2 regions of the Ruminococcus sp. SR1/5 genome follow, and region 2 is predicted to be linked to the other one. Evidence: predicted binding sites of a transcription regulator. Region 2 holds the regulator's gene; the other holds the start of a gene.
The links. Region 2 encodes NrdR, which represses ribonucleotide reductase genes. Its sites were predicted from a motif close to CACNANATNTNGTG; they were not measured.
Positions count from the first base shown of each region.

Region 1: CK1_RS10060 (ribonucleoside triphosphate reductase) is a predicted target of NrdR. The motif match lies at 5,462-5,475, and genes of this name have one in related genera.

Region 1 covers NC_021014.1:1,983,194-1,990,711, forward strand. Annotated here, with positions in the region: gene CK1_RS10040 (ABC transporter ATP-binding protein) at 1-214, opposite strand, end outside; gene CK1_RS10045 (sensor histidine kinase) at 401-1,390, opposite strand; gene CK1_RS10050 (response regulator transcription factor) at 1,466-2,137, opposite strand; gene CK1_RS10055 (ACT domain-containing protein) at 2,165-2,605, opposite strand; gene CK1_RS10060 (ribonucleoside triphosphate reductase) at 2,938-5,310, opposite strand; gene hflX (GTPase HflX) at 5,525-6,760, opposite strand; gene CK1_RS10070 (hypothetical protein) at 6,762-6,923, opposite strand.
Region 2 covers NC_021014.1:128,876-136,393, reverse strand. Annotated here, with positions in the region: gene CK1_RS00670 (citrate/2-methylcitrate synthase) at 1-862, opposite strand, end outside; gene CK1_RS00665 (aminotransferase class I/II-fold pyridoxal phosphate-dependent enzyme) at 1,110-2,327, opposite strand; gene gdhA (NADP-specific glutamate dehydrogenase) at 2,548-3,882, shown strand; gene nrdR (transcriptional regulator NrdR) at 4,075-4,524, opposite strand; gene CK1_RS00650 (YlmC/YmxH family sporulation protein) at 4,663-4,917, shown strand; gene sigG (RNA polymerase sporulation sigma factor SigG) at 5,030-5,809, shown strand; gene pap (polyphosphate:AMP phosphotransferase) at 5,874-7,346, opposite strand.

The DNA.
Region 1 (7,518 bases), 1.9 Mb from region 2:
TTTTTCCTTCCAGAAGCACTTCGCCGGATGTGGGGCGGTCCAGGGCTGCCAGAATATTCAGAAGTGTTGTTTTTCCGGAACCGGACTCTCCCATGATCGCCACATATTCTCCTTCTTCCACCGAAAATGTCACATTGAAAAGTGCCTGCACTTTATTTCCGCCGAAGCGGGTGCTGTATATCTTTTTTACATTTGTTACTTCCAGTAATGCCATACGCTAATTCCTTTCTTATCTGTATTTACAGCGATCCAGGGAGTCGTGCATCATGTTCTAAAGCGATCGAACCTGATGTAAGAATTACCCGAAACGCTATGTTATGGTTTCAGTATAAGAAAATTCTCCGGCGGCTGCCATCGAAGTGGCTTACATTTTACGGAGGAAGCTTACATTTGTGTAAGGTTAATACATCTCCAGATCTTTTTTCCACAGGCTCATCCGAACTTCCGTGCCTTTATCCACCTGGGAATCCACAGTGATCTCGTGACCCAGTTTTCTCAGGATCTTCCGGCTTAAATACAGACCGATCCCGGTAGCACGGTTGTCCTCCCGTCCATTGACGCCTGTGTAGCCTTTTTCGAAGATGCGCGGAAGATCCTCCGGCTGGATTCCGATGCCGGAGTCTGCGATGACCAGAGTTGCCGGGGCCGTATTACAAATCCCCGGAGCCGTATTCTGCTTCAAATTTGGATTCTCAGATACCCTGTTTCCACGCTCATCCTCCAGCCAGATTTCAATGCCGCCCGTTCTTGTATATTTCAACGCATTGGAAAGAATCTGTCCAATGACAAAACCAAGCCATTTTTCATCGGTAAGAACGATCGCATCTGTCCCCTCATATGATAACGAAAGCTTTTTTGACACAAAGATCCCTGCGTATTTATGGATCTGCTCCCGGATGATCCGATCCAGCGAGCATCGGGTCAGCTTCAGATCGGCGGACATGTCCTCCGTGCGAAGGTAGCCCAACACCATCTCCACATACTGTTCAATGCGAAAAAGCTGTGCCCCGGACTCCCGGTTCTCCTCCGGCTCCTCCCGAAGCAGCAGGCGTAGAGCAAAGATCGGCGTCTTGATCTGATGTGCCCACATAGTGTAGTAATCGGTCATTTCTTCCAGAGAACGCTGCCGTTCTGTCTCCGCACCCATCCGCATGCCGTCCAGTTTCCGGATGATATCCCTGTAAAGAAGCTCCACCTCATCGGTGGTCTCGCCCAGCCGGTCCAGATTAATCTCCGGAGCTTTTTCCACCAGGATTAAGTTCTGCACCTTCTGTCTGTAACAGGCATAACCGTATAAAAAAACGGCAGCTCCTGCTCCCAGCCACAGAACTGCCAGATAGACCGCCGCCTCCAGGGGAAGCTGGTACAGGCAGATCACTGCTGTCGACACAGCCGCCATAAAAACACAGGCGATGAAAAAATTTTTGTCTGTTTTAAATATGCTCGAAATGATTCCATAAAAACCTCACACCATATATCCAAGACCTTTTCGCGTGATGATAAAATCCACAAGGCCTGCCGCCTCCAGTTTTTTGCGAAGGCGTGTAATGTTTACGGTCAGGGTGTTGTCATCCACAAAGCTGTCACTTTCCCACAGTTTTGTCATAATGGCATCTCTGGATACCGGTTTCCCTGCCTGGGAAAAAAGCAGTTCCAGGATACGCAGTTCATTTCTGGTCAGTTCCGTCTCCTCCCCGTTCCAGGTCAGTGTCGCTCTGGAAAGATTGAGAACCGCGCCTTTATGTTCCAGGACATTTCCCGGGTTTCCGAAGGAATAGGTTCTGCGGAGGATTGCCTGGATCTTGGCCACCAGTACGTCCATATCAAAAGGCTTGGCAATAAAGTCATCGGCTACACGGCTCATGGCCATGACCATGTTCATGTTATCCGCTGCGGAGGAGATGAAGATCACCGGCACCTGGGAAACCTTTCGGATTTCCTCACACCAGTGAAAGCCATTATAAAATGGAAGTTTCAGATCCAGAAGAACAAGCTGAGGATCTTTCCCCGCAAATTCCTGCAGTATATTGGAAAAATCCTCAGCCAGAAAAACGTCATATCCCCAGGAACTGAGATGCTTTTTCAGAAGATTCGCGATTGTTTCGTCATCTTCTACAATAAAAATACGATACTTCATTCCTGTTTGTCCCTTTTATGCGATTGATTACGCCTCTGCTTCTCCATCCGGATCTACCAGGCGGTTCAGAACCTGGAATCCATTGTTACGGAGAACACTCTCTGCAACCAGAAGATCCTCACAGTGCATGATCGCTACCGGAACTTTCAGGCCTCTGTGGAAGAAGGTGTAGATGTAATGAAGGTTTACGTTGCTGTCGCCCATGACACTAAGAAGCTTGTCTAACCCACCGATCTCATCCTGAAGGTCTACCAGGATAGCCTGTGTGATACGAGTCATGTATCCATGCTCAGCCATGATCTCATCTGCTCTTTCCGGATTGTCGCATACCATACGGAAGTTTGCAAACTCCGGTGCGTCAAAGCAGCCGAAACCGTAGATATCGATCTGATTCTCTGCAAGAATCTTTGTAACTTTCTGAAGACTGCCTGGAGTGTTTTCTACGAAGACGATGTTCTGTTTTACCATAATAATTTTCCTCTTTTCTGTTATTCTTTTTATTTTCTTTTTTATTTTAGCATGAAATTTGGTGGAAGTGAATCCCTTCCCCAGCGGGGCCCTTCCGGGATGGAGCGTTTTGCGTATACATTCATACATTAAAGCGTAACGCTTTTAATCATTAAATTCAGGTATAAGTATACCCATCTCGACATGAAATGTCAACCATCTTTTCCAGGCCCCAAATCTCAAACATAAAATATCATAACATAAAATTCCCAATATAAAAAAGGCCAGACACACATCCAACAGACATGCGTCCAGCCATCCATTTTTTACTTACAGTTATTTTGGCAAAAAACTCAATCCAACTCTTCGTCTACATACTTCTGTATATTAGAAGCATTCACATACTTCCTAACCTTCGCCCCGTCAGTAATGACAAGCGTCGGGGCCTGACGGATCCCATACTGCTTGACAAGCTCGGGATTCTGCTCAGCATCGATGATCTCCAGTTCTTCGCCTTCCAGCATTTTCTTTGCCATACGGCAGTTCGGACAAGTGCTGGTCGTAAAAAGATATTTATGAGATTCCACAGGCTGGATCTCCAACTCGTCACCCTTCATGGTCATCACACTGGTATGGACCTTTTTCAGATGGGAATGGGTAATATCATAGAGGGTACGGTTCTTGTACTCCTGGGTCTTACCATCGTTCCAGTTCTGTACAGGACGGTAATATCCTGTGATACGGCTGTAAACCTCAGCCTTCTTTCCACATTTCGGGCAGGTGAAATGCTCGCCGCTGATGTAGCCATGCTCCTGACATACAGAATAGGTCGGTGAGATGGTGTAATAGGGCAGGCGATAATTCTCTGCGATCTTACGTACCAGCGCTGCCGCTGCCTTCCAGTCCGGAAGCTTCTCCCCAAGGAATGCATGGAATACGGTTCCTGAAGTATACAGAGTCTGCAGATCGTCCTGAATATCCAGTGCGTCAAAAATATCCGCAGTGTAATCAACCGGCAGATGAGAGCTGTTTGTGTAATACGGAGTGTCGCCCTCTTTTCCTGCTGTTTTGATATCCGGATAACGGCTTCTGTCGTGTTTGGCAAGACGGTATGCAGTGGACTCTGCCGGTGTTGCCTCCAGGTTGAAAAGCTCTCCCGGATACTGCTCCTGATAGTCTGAAAGACGGCTTCTCATATGCTCCAGAACCTCTTTTGTAAACTTCTGGGTTTTCGGATCTGTCATGTCTTTTTTCAGCCAGCAGGCATTTAAGCCCGCTTCGTTCATTCCCACAAGACCGATGGTGGAAAAATGATTGTCAAAGCTTCCAAGATATCTCTTCGTGTACGGATACAGTCCCTCATCCAGAAGCCTGCTGATCACATCTCTCTTGATGTGAAGAGATCTTGCGGAGATATCCATCATGTGGTCCAGGCGCTGATAAAATTCCTTCGGCGTTCTGGAAAGGTATGCGATACGCGGCATATTGATGGTAACAACGCCTACAGAACCTGTACTCTCACCGGAGCCAAAGAATCCACCACTCTTTTTGCGGAGCTCACGGAGATCCAGACGGAGGCGACAGCACATGCTGCGGATGTCGCTTGGCTTCATATCACTGTTGATATAATTGGAAAAATACGGAGTACCGTACTTGGAAGTCATCTCAAAGAGAAGACGGTTGTTCTCGGTATCAGACCAGTCGAATTCCTTTGTGATGGAGTAGGTCGGGATCGGATACTGAAATCCACGTCCGTTGGCATCTCCCTCGATCATGGTCTCGATAAATGCCTTATTGACCATATCCATTTCTTTCTTACAGTCTTTGTATTTGAAATCCATGTCCTTGCCGCCTACGATAGCCGGAAGCTCTGCAAGGTCGTCCGGAACGGTCCAGTCCAGTGTAATGTTGGAAAATGGTGCCTGAGTGCCCCAGCGGCTTGGAGTATTTACGCCATATACAAAGGACTCAATGCATTTCTTAACCTCCGGATAGGAAAGGTTGTCTGCCTTTACAAAAGGTGCCAGATAAGTATCAAAGGATGAAAATGCCTGTGCGCCCGCCCATTCGTTCTGCATGATACCCAGGAAATTCACCATCTGGTTGCAGAGTACACTTAAATGCTTTGCAGGTGCAGAAGTGATCTTACCCTCAATACCACCAAGTCCCTCTCGAATCAGTTGCTTCAGGGACCAGCCTGCACAGTAACCGGTCAGCATGGACAGATCATGGATATGGATATCTGCATTTCTGTGTGCATCTGCGATCTCGTTGTCGTAGATCTCAGACAGCCAGTAGTTTGCGGTAACTGCTCCGGAGTTGCTTAAGATCAGACCTCCTACAGAATAAGTAACCGTTGAGTTCTCCTTTACACGCCAGTCCTCAACCTTTACATAGCTGTTTACGATTTCTTTATAGTCAAGGATGGTGGATTTCATATTGCGGATCTTCTCACGCTGCTTACGATAAAGGATATACGCCTTGGCAACATCAGAATATCCGGCCTGGATCAGTACGTTCTCCACACTGTCCTGGATATCCTCAACAGAAATCCGGTTGTTCTCGATCTTATTCTGAAAATCCGCTGTAACACGAAGTCCCAGAAGATCGATCATATCCGAACTGTAATTCTTACCTTTGGCATCAAATGCCTTATCAATTGCCGCAGTGATCTTCCCCATTTTAAATTCGTCTAATTCACCGTCTCTTTTTACTACCTGAAACATAAGAAAATGCCTCCCTCATGCATTTATTTATAAGCGGATATTTCATTCCGCCTCACTTGCCTGCTTACGAACACACTCCGTTTCACGATCTGTGTTCAAAGCGCTGTAGGCTTATTGTATCAGACACGCCTCTTTGCGTCAACATAAAAAGTACCATATATAGTGCCCGTTTTGTTCACGGTACTATATATGGTACTGAGTAGATATTTTAACATTATGTGACTTTCGGATAGATTTCCCGCGGAACTCTTGCTTTTACAGCAATCCCTCCTTCGGTATACTCTTCCGAAAGAAGCTGTCCATACTCACGGATCAGCTGGATCTGACCGGCCTCCGAATAAGGAAAAAGCCGTTCCATATAAATCTGTCCTTCTGCCAGTATCTCAGAAAGAAGCTGCTTAAATTCCTCAAGCCCCTCTCCTGTCCGTGCGGAAATCTTCAGCGTATGGTCTGCTCGGAGATCCCGAAAGCTCTCCCCGGAAACACGGTCCTGCTTGTTAAAAAGTGTGATCGTCTTTTTTCCAAGGGCCCCAAGCTCTTTCAGGGTTTCATATACGATATGCATCTGTATCTCCGCCTGAGGATTGGATGCATCTACCACATGAATGATATAATCCGCATATTTGGCTTCCTCCAGAGTACTTTTGAAGGCTTCCACCAGATTGTGGGGAAGCTTGCGGATAAAGCCTACGGTATCCGTAAGAAGAAGCTGCTGTCCGTCATCCAGTGTCAGAAGACGGGTAGTCGGATCCAGTGTGGCAAACAGCTTATCCTCCGAAAGCACCGAAGCGCCTGTCAGTGTATTCAGAAGCGTTGACTTTCCTGCATTGGTATAGCCAACAATGGCTGCTGTCTTCAGATTTCCCACAGCTCTTCTGGAACGGATCAGCTCTCTGTGCTTTTCTACCTGGGAAAGCTCCTGCTTCAGTGCGGATATCCTGTTCCGGATCAGACGACGGTCTGTCTCCAGCTTTTTCTCACCAGGGCCTCTGGTTCCGATTCCTCCTCCAAGTCGCGAAAGAGAAGAACGTAGTCCCACAAGACGTGCAGACCGGTAACGAAGCTGTGCAAGCTCTACCTGGATCTTGCCTTCACTTGTGACGGCACGCTTCGCAAAAATGTCAAGGATCAGCAGGGTACGATCCATAACCTTGCACTCCAGCTCCCGCTCCAGATTATTCATCTGGGCAGGAGAAAGCTCATCGTCACAGATCACACCATTGGCATCCAGGGCATAGAGAAGACCTTTTACCTCTTCGATCTTGCCTTTTCCGATATAGGTGCCCGGATGTACGGCCTCACGATTCTGAATGATCCTGCCTGCAACCGCCGCACCTGCCGTAACCGCAAGTTCTCCAAGCTCATCCAGGGATTCCTCCATGTCATCCCCCCGATCTGCCTGGACACCGATCAGGATAACCCTGTCCTGTATTTCCTCAAAATATTCCATATCAGCCCTCCGAAGACGTTCTGGTTTTCAGGAAAGCCCGCTCTTTTTTTGCAGCGGAATCTTCAGGGAACATCTCAATATATTCCTGGACCTTGGTCAGTGCAGTAGCAAAATCCAGCTTTTTTTCATAGGCTACGATCTCATTGAACAGAAGACTCTGCATCTCGTCTGTGGTAGCTGTCGGAAGGCCTTTTGTGATGTTATCAAGAGCGGAATCATAATCTCCGCTTCGGATATCGCACAGTGCCAGACCATTATAGCCCTTGGCGGAATCACCCACTGCGGAAATATACTGCTTGTACATTGCCTGAGCATTTTCCACATCATCCTGGGCCAGATATACCATTCCCAGAAGAAGCAATGCTTCCGTATTATCCTTCTTGGTTGCTTCCAGAAGCTCTTTTTTGCGTTGCTGTAGTCTTCCATATAGTAGTAGACACGGCCTCTGTCACAGTGGTCCTGGGCATCCTTGGCCTCAGAAGAAAGAGCAGCTTCCAGATATCTGGTTCCGTCCGCTTCCATATCCTTGTCCAGATATGCCTCATAGATCTCGATCGCCATATCATAGGTGGAATCTTCTCCATAGGCCTGTTTGAAGTTAGATGCGGCTTCTTCGTAGGAATCCATGGCAAGGGCAACCTTTCCGGTGAGAAAATAACTGCCTGCATCCATGGAAAAATCTTCTCCAAGTGTCTGGCAGTCTGCCATGGCATCCTCGTATTTTCCAGACTTCAGCTCTGCAGTAGCCCGGTAGGACA
Region 2 (7,518 bases):
CGACTTTGATGTTGGCACCGCCGTGTTTCGGGCCTTTCAGAGAACCTAGTGCTGCCGCGATCGCAGAATACGTATCTGTCCCGGAAGAGGAAACCACATGTGTAGTAAAAGTAGAGTTATTACCACCGCCATGCTCCATATGAAGGATCAGAGCAATATCAAGGATCTCTGCCTCCAGTGCCGTATACTTCTTATCCGGTCTTAACAGACGCAGGATATTCTCAGCTGTGGAAAGCTCCTTTTTAGGCTGATGGATATAAAGACTCTCGCCTCTCTCATAGTGGTTATAGGCCTGATATGCATAAACAGATAACAGCGGGAAAACACTGATCAGGTTGATACACTGACGGAGCACATTCTCCAGTTCAATATTATCCGGGTCTTTGTCGTAGGAATAAAGTGTCAGCACGCTTCTTGACAGAGCGTTCATAATATCTCTGGATGGTGCCTTCATAATGACATCCCTTACAAAATTCCGCGGAAGCATACGCTGGTTCGCAAGAATCCCGGAAAATCCATTCAGTTCTTCCTGATCCGGAAGCTTTCCGAAAAGAAGCAGATAGGTTACTTCCTCAAAGCCGAAGCGCCGGTCATTGATAAAACCATTTGTCAGATCCTTAATGTCATACCCGCGATAAGAAAGCTTACCTGCGCAGGGAACCTCTTTTCCGTCCACGATCTTCGTTGCCTGGACATTGGAGATCTGGGTCAGTCCTGCAAGGACACCCTTTCCATTCAGGTCACGCAAGCCTCGCTTGACATCGTATTTACCATATAAAGACAGATCCAGTTTGTCATTCTCACGACAGATCTGGGTAAGTTTCTCAATCTCAGGTGTCACTTTCATGTTGAATTTGCTCATCAGTTATTTCCCCTTTCGATTTCTGTTTTATTGCTGTTCGATAACGGTCCCTCCTCATTCCCCTCTCAAGCAATTCTGGTCTTATTTGTATATCCCGGCGTAGCTGGCCGGGATATTTCAGATATATTATAACATTTTTTTCGGTTCCGGTCTATGCCGAAAATATAACCGAATACCTGCTTTACAGTTTATCGGTTATGAGCAGGCAGCGAATGCGGATCGCAAATCTCTTCTTGTCTATCTGCGATCAGCCCTGCTTATATGTAGCAAAGAACTCTTTCATCTTCTTCATTGCCTTGTCAAGCTGGCGGATATCCGGCAGATAAACAATACGGAAGTGATCCGGCTGGTTCCAGTTGAATCCCTTGCCCGGAACAACAAGCACCTGTTTCTCATGAAGAAAATCCAAAGCAAACTGTTCATCATTGAAAATATTGAATTTCTCAGTATCGATCTTCGGGAATATATAAAATGCCGCATGTGGTTTTACAACGGAAATTCCCGGAATATCATTCAGTGCCTTGTAAATAAAGTCTCTCTGCTCATAAACACGTCCGCCCGGCTGCGTATATTCATTGACACTCTGATATCCGCCAAGTGCAGTCTGTACAATGGACTGTGCCGGAACATTTGAACAGAGACGCATGGAAGAGAGCATATTGATTCCCTCTATATAACCCTTCGCCTTACTTTTTGCACCACTTAAAATCATCCATCCGATGCGGAAACCTGCGATCATATGAGACTTGGACAATCCTGAAAATGTTACACAGAACACATCGGGTGCAAGGGATGCAATCGATGTATGTTTATATCCATCCATAACAAGACGGTCATAGATCTCATCAGAAAAGATGATCAGCTCATTTTCTCTTGCAATGTCTGCAATCTGTTCCAGGATCTCCTTCGGATATACTGCACCTGTAGGGTTATTGGGATTGATGATAACGATCGCCTTGGTCCTTGGTGTGATCTTGCTCTTGATATCCTCAATATCCGGATACCAGTCAGACTGTTCGTCACAGATATAATGAACTACATTTCCGCCTGCCAGTGTTGCAGTAGCTGTCCACAGCGGATAATCCGGAGCCGGGATCAGGATCTCATCCCCGTTATCAAGCAGCGCCTGCATACAGAGGTTGATCAGTTCACTGACACCATTTCCCGTATAAATATCATTAATGGTAACTCCCGGGATCCCGCGAAGCTGTGCATACTGCATGATCGCTTTTCTTGCAGAAAAAATGCCCTTGGAATCGGAATATCCCTGGGAAGTACGAACATTACTCAGCATATCCAGGATCACTTCCTGAGGTGCTGAAAACCCAAATGGATACGGATTACCAATATTCAGCTTCAGAATCTCCATTCCATCTTCTTCCATTCTGGCAGCCTCATCCACAACCGGTCCGCGCACATCGTACAGCACGTTGTCAAGCTTTGATGATTTCCCGAATGTTCTCATAAAAACCACTCCTCTTCTAATTTTCACTATTATTTAACCATTTTAATTTCATAGTCAAAAAATATTTATTCTATATCATCTCACATTTAGGCTTTCAACGCAAGAAATAAAAATTTAAAAAAATCAAATTTAGCACTTCCCTTTTTTAGCATGTTAATGTATAATAGCACTCGAATTTAGTTTTCAACGCAATTTAATATGTGATGAGGAGGAAACAACAATGTCTTACACAGAAGAAGTTTATGAAAGAGTTGTAGCACAGAATCCTGGCGAGCCAGAATTCCATCAGGCAGTTAAGGAAGTTCTCGATTCCCTTAAAGTCGTAATTGACAAAAATGAGGAAGAGTATCGTAAACTTTCCATCCTTGAGCGTCTTGTAGAGCCAGAGAGGATCATCTCCTTCAAAGTACCGTGGATCGATGATAACGGAACTGTACAGGTTAACAAGGGATATCGTGTTCAGTTCAACAGCGCCATCGGACCATACAAAGGCGGCTTAAGATTCCATCCTTCTGTAAATCAGGGTATCCTGAAATTCCTTGGTTTTGAGCAGACCTTTAAAAACTCTCTTACAGGCCTTCCGATCGGCGGTGGAAAAGGTGGCTCCAACTTCGATCCTAAGGGTAAATCTGACAGAGAGGTTATGGCATTCTGCCAGAGCTTTATGACAGAGCTTTGCAAATATATCGGCGCAGATACAGATGTTCCGGCTGGTGACATCGGTGTCGGCGGACGTGAGATCGGTTATCTCTTCGGACAGTATAAGAGAATCCGTGGCCTTTATGAGGGTGTCCTTACAGGAAAGGGTCTTTCCTTCGGAGGTTCCCTGATCCGTACAGAGGCTACCGGTTACGGTGTTGTATACATGCTCAACGAGATCGCCAAAGCTCACAATGATTCTGTAGAAGGAAAAACAATCGTTGTAACAGGTTCCGGTAATGTAGCTATTTACGCTGTTGAGAAAGCTACTCAGCTTGGTGCCAAGGTTGTTGCAATGAACGACTCCAACGGATATGTCTACGATCCGAACGGAATCAACCTTGACGTCGTAAAGGATATCAAAGAAGTAAAACGTGGACGTATCAAAGAATATGCAGACCGTGTTGAGGGTGCTACCTACACTGAGGGACTTGGCATCTGGAATATCAAATGTGATATCTACCTTCCATGCGCTACTCAGAACGAGCTTGGTCTTGACGGAGCTAAAACACTGGTTGCAAATGGCTGCAAATACGTCGTTGAAGGTGCAAACATGCCTACTACTCTTGATGCAACAACATACCTTCAGGAGAACGGTGTTCTCTTCATGCCTGGTAAAGCCGCAAACGCTGGCGGTGTTGCCACATCTGCACTTGAGATGAGCCAGAACTCCATGAGACTTTCCTGGACAAGAGAAGAGGTTGATGAGAAACTCCACAACATCATGATCGATATCTTCCACAAAGCTGATGACGCTGCTAAACGTTACGGTATGGAAGACAACTATGTTGTAGGTGCAAACATCGCCGGCTTCGAAAAAGTTGTTGACGCTATGAAAGCTCAGGGTATTGTTTAATTAAGTTTCCTGAATCATTAATGTATATTTATAGCAGGGACCGCAGAGGATTTTTTCCCAGGCGGTTCCTGTTTTTTTGTATCCACTTTTACGATCTCTGAAAAATCGAACATTCATGTTTCAAAAAAGGCCGGTTGTCTTTTGACAATCGGCCTGAAATCTCCTGCATTTGCGGTCTATTCATTTAATCTCTTAATTGATCAGCTTCTTCAGCTCATCCATAAAGGTACTGACATCTTTAAACTCTCTGTATACAGACGCAAAGCGTACATACGCCACCGCATCCAGATCCTTCAGATGCTCCATAACGATCTCTCCGATCTTGGTACTGCTGATCTCACGGTCTTCTGACCGGAAAATATCTCCTTCTATGGAATCGATCATCTCTTCCACTCTCTCAATGGGAATGGGGCGCTTATAGCAGGCACGAAGAACACCATCCTGGATCTTGGAACGTTTATAGCTTTCCCGGTTCTGATCCTTCTTGATCACAGTCAGCGGAATCGTTTCCACCTTCTCATAAGTTGTAAAACGCTTTCCGCAGGCATCACAGAGACGGCGGCGGCGGATGGAATTGGTATCCTCTACAGGTCTGGAATCTACAACTCTTGTATTATCCTGGTTACAGAACGGACATCTCACGGAACTCTCCCCCTTTCCGGATCAGTAAATCATTACTAAATTCGTTTTTATTATAAAATAAATGCACATAATGTGTCAATAATCGGACTTGCATAAATTTTACAGATTTTCCATAAAATCATACCAGGTGATGAATTTATGCGCATCTGTGAGCTGAAACAAAAAGAAGTGATCAATATCCATACCTGCCGCAGTCTTGGCTGCCCTCTTGATGTGGAATTCTGCTGTGAAACCGCACGTCTGAAAGCCCTGATCATGCCGGAACCGGGAAAATTTTGCTGGTGTTTTTCCAAAGAAAATGAATATTCCATTCCATGGGACTGCATCCGCCAGATCGGCGAAGATATCATCCTTGTTGATTTCCGTAATGAAAAACTGCTGTCCGGAGAATAAATACCTCCTTATTGTCAAGGCCCTTTATTTTTATATTTTCCCTGAAAAAGTATATTTCAACCGCCCTCTGAGAATCATCTTAATGTACTGACAAGACAAGGAGGATTCTAAGATGGCACTGAATAAAGTTGAAATCTGCGGAGTAAATACCTCAACCCTTCCCGTTCTCGATCAGGAAGAAAAGGCGGAGCTCTTTAAAAGAATCAAAGCTGGCGATGAAGAAGCCAGGGAATTGTACATCAAAGGCAATCTGCGGCTTGTTTTAAGCGTGATCCGGCGTTTTCAGAACAGCAGTGAAAATCCGGATGACCTTTTTCAGATCGGCTGCATCGGCCTGATCAAAGCGATCGATAATTTCGACACCACTCTTCAGGTAAAATTTTCCACCTATGCAGTTCCCATGATCATCGGAGAGATCCGAAGATATCTCCGTGATAACAACAGCATACGGGTCAGCCGTTCTCTGCGGGATATCGCTTACAAAACCATCTATACCCGGGAAAACTATATGCGGCAGCATCTCAAAGAGCCTACCATTGCAGAAATCGCTGATGAGATCGGTATCGACAAGGAAATGATCGTCTATGCCATGGATGCGATCCAGAGCCCGGTAAGCCTTTTTGAGCCCGTGTATTCCGAAGGCGGAGATACCCTATATGTTATGGATCAGATCAGTGATAAAAAGAACCTGGAAGAAAACTGGGTGGAGGATATTTCTCTTCGAGATGCCATGAACCGGCTTGGAGAGCGTGAACGTCACATTATCGATCTCCGCTTCTACGAGGGAAAAACCCAAATGGAGGTAGCTGATGAGATTGGTATCTCCCAGGCTCAGGTCAGCCGACTGGAAAAACATGCTCTTCGCAGTATGCGAAACTATCTCCGGAATTGATTCATCTCTCTTCAGACAAAAAGCTGCAGCAGAATATCTGTTATCCTGCCGCAGCTTTTATCTCTTATTTCAGCGCTTTCTCAATTTCTTCGATCACGATCCGAAGCGCCTTCAGCCTTGCATATTTCTTATCTACGGATTCCAGAATGTGCCATGGTGCATAAGCAGTACTGGTTTTCTGAAGCATCTCATCTACTGCTGTTTCATACTGATCCCATTTTTCACGGTTTCTCCAGTCCTCATCCGTGATCTTCCACTGTTTTTCCGGATTGCTCTGGCGGTCGTTGAACCTGGCAAGCTGGGTGTCCTTATCAATGTGGACCCAGAATTTCACGATCACAGCGCCCCAGTCAGAAAGCTCCTTCTCAAATTCATTGATCTCATTGTAGGCACGTCTCCAGTCATTCTCGCTGCAGAAGCCCTCCAGACGTTCTACCATCACTCTTCCGTACCACGTCCGGTCAAAGATGGCAATGTGACCATCCTTGGGAAGCCTTGTCCAGAAACGCCACAGATAATGACGGGCTTTTTCATGAGGCTCCGGACTTGCGATAGGATGTACCTCAAATCCACGGGGATCAAGAGCCTCCGTGATCCTCTTGATATTTCCTCCCTTTCCGGCAGCATCCCAGCCTTCATAGGTGATGATCACAGGCACTCTTTTTCGGTAAAGACGGTTATGCAGACTTCCAAGCTTTGCCTGCAGTTCCTTAAGCTCTGCCTTGTACTCTTCATCCCCCACTTCTTTTCCATCCAGAGGAATCTCGCTTAATCTGGGCATCTCCACCAGAGGAAAAACATTCTGCAGGATCGGCACTGCATGTTTGCTGTTTTCCATGGCAACCTCTATATTGCTGATCATGGTTTCCAGTACCTGCAGTTCTGCCCACTTCCGGTCACCGGCATCGACAATATACCATGGAGCCGCAGATGTATTGGTATCCTGCATATACTGGTCGAAAATCTTTCTGCACTTCTTATAATGATCATTCTGCCAGAGATCATATTCATTGACTCTCCATCTGGTATCCTTGCTTTCCAGAAGGATGCCCATACGTTTTTCCTGTTCTTTCCGGTCGATCTGCATAAAAAATTTCAGGAGTACATATCCATTATCCGTCAGCTGACGTTCAAATCTCCGGATACTGTCAATCCGTTTTGAATAATTGTCACCCTTCAGCTTTTTATCCATACGTTCACGACAGGTCTGATCCATCCATCCTGAATCCAGGAATGTAAACTTGCCCGCTTCCGGGATTTCCCTGAAATATCGGTAAAGAAATGGTTTCCGAAGGTCTTCCTCTGTAGGTGCTGACATAGTCGCAACTTTGAAGAAACGAGGATCGATATTCTTGATCACCTTACTTATGGTACTTCCTTTTCCGGAAGCTCCCCAGCCTTCAAACAGCACGATCACCGGAATCTTATGCTCTTTCAGAGCCATCTGCAATTCATATAATCTGGTTCTTGCAGCGCTTAAACGCACTTTGATATCCTCTTTTTCCGGAATCTGTTCCGGGTTCCAGTTTTTCAACATCTGCATCGTCCTTCCTTGAATTTTTTGAATATTCATATTATACCACAGAAGATCTTATTTTACGATAATTTTTACATAATTTTAACCTTTAGCCTCACAAAAGCAAACAAATTGCACAACAAAAATCATTCATAAGCATCGAAAATCTTTTTAACCTCTTGACATTTTTGTC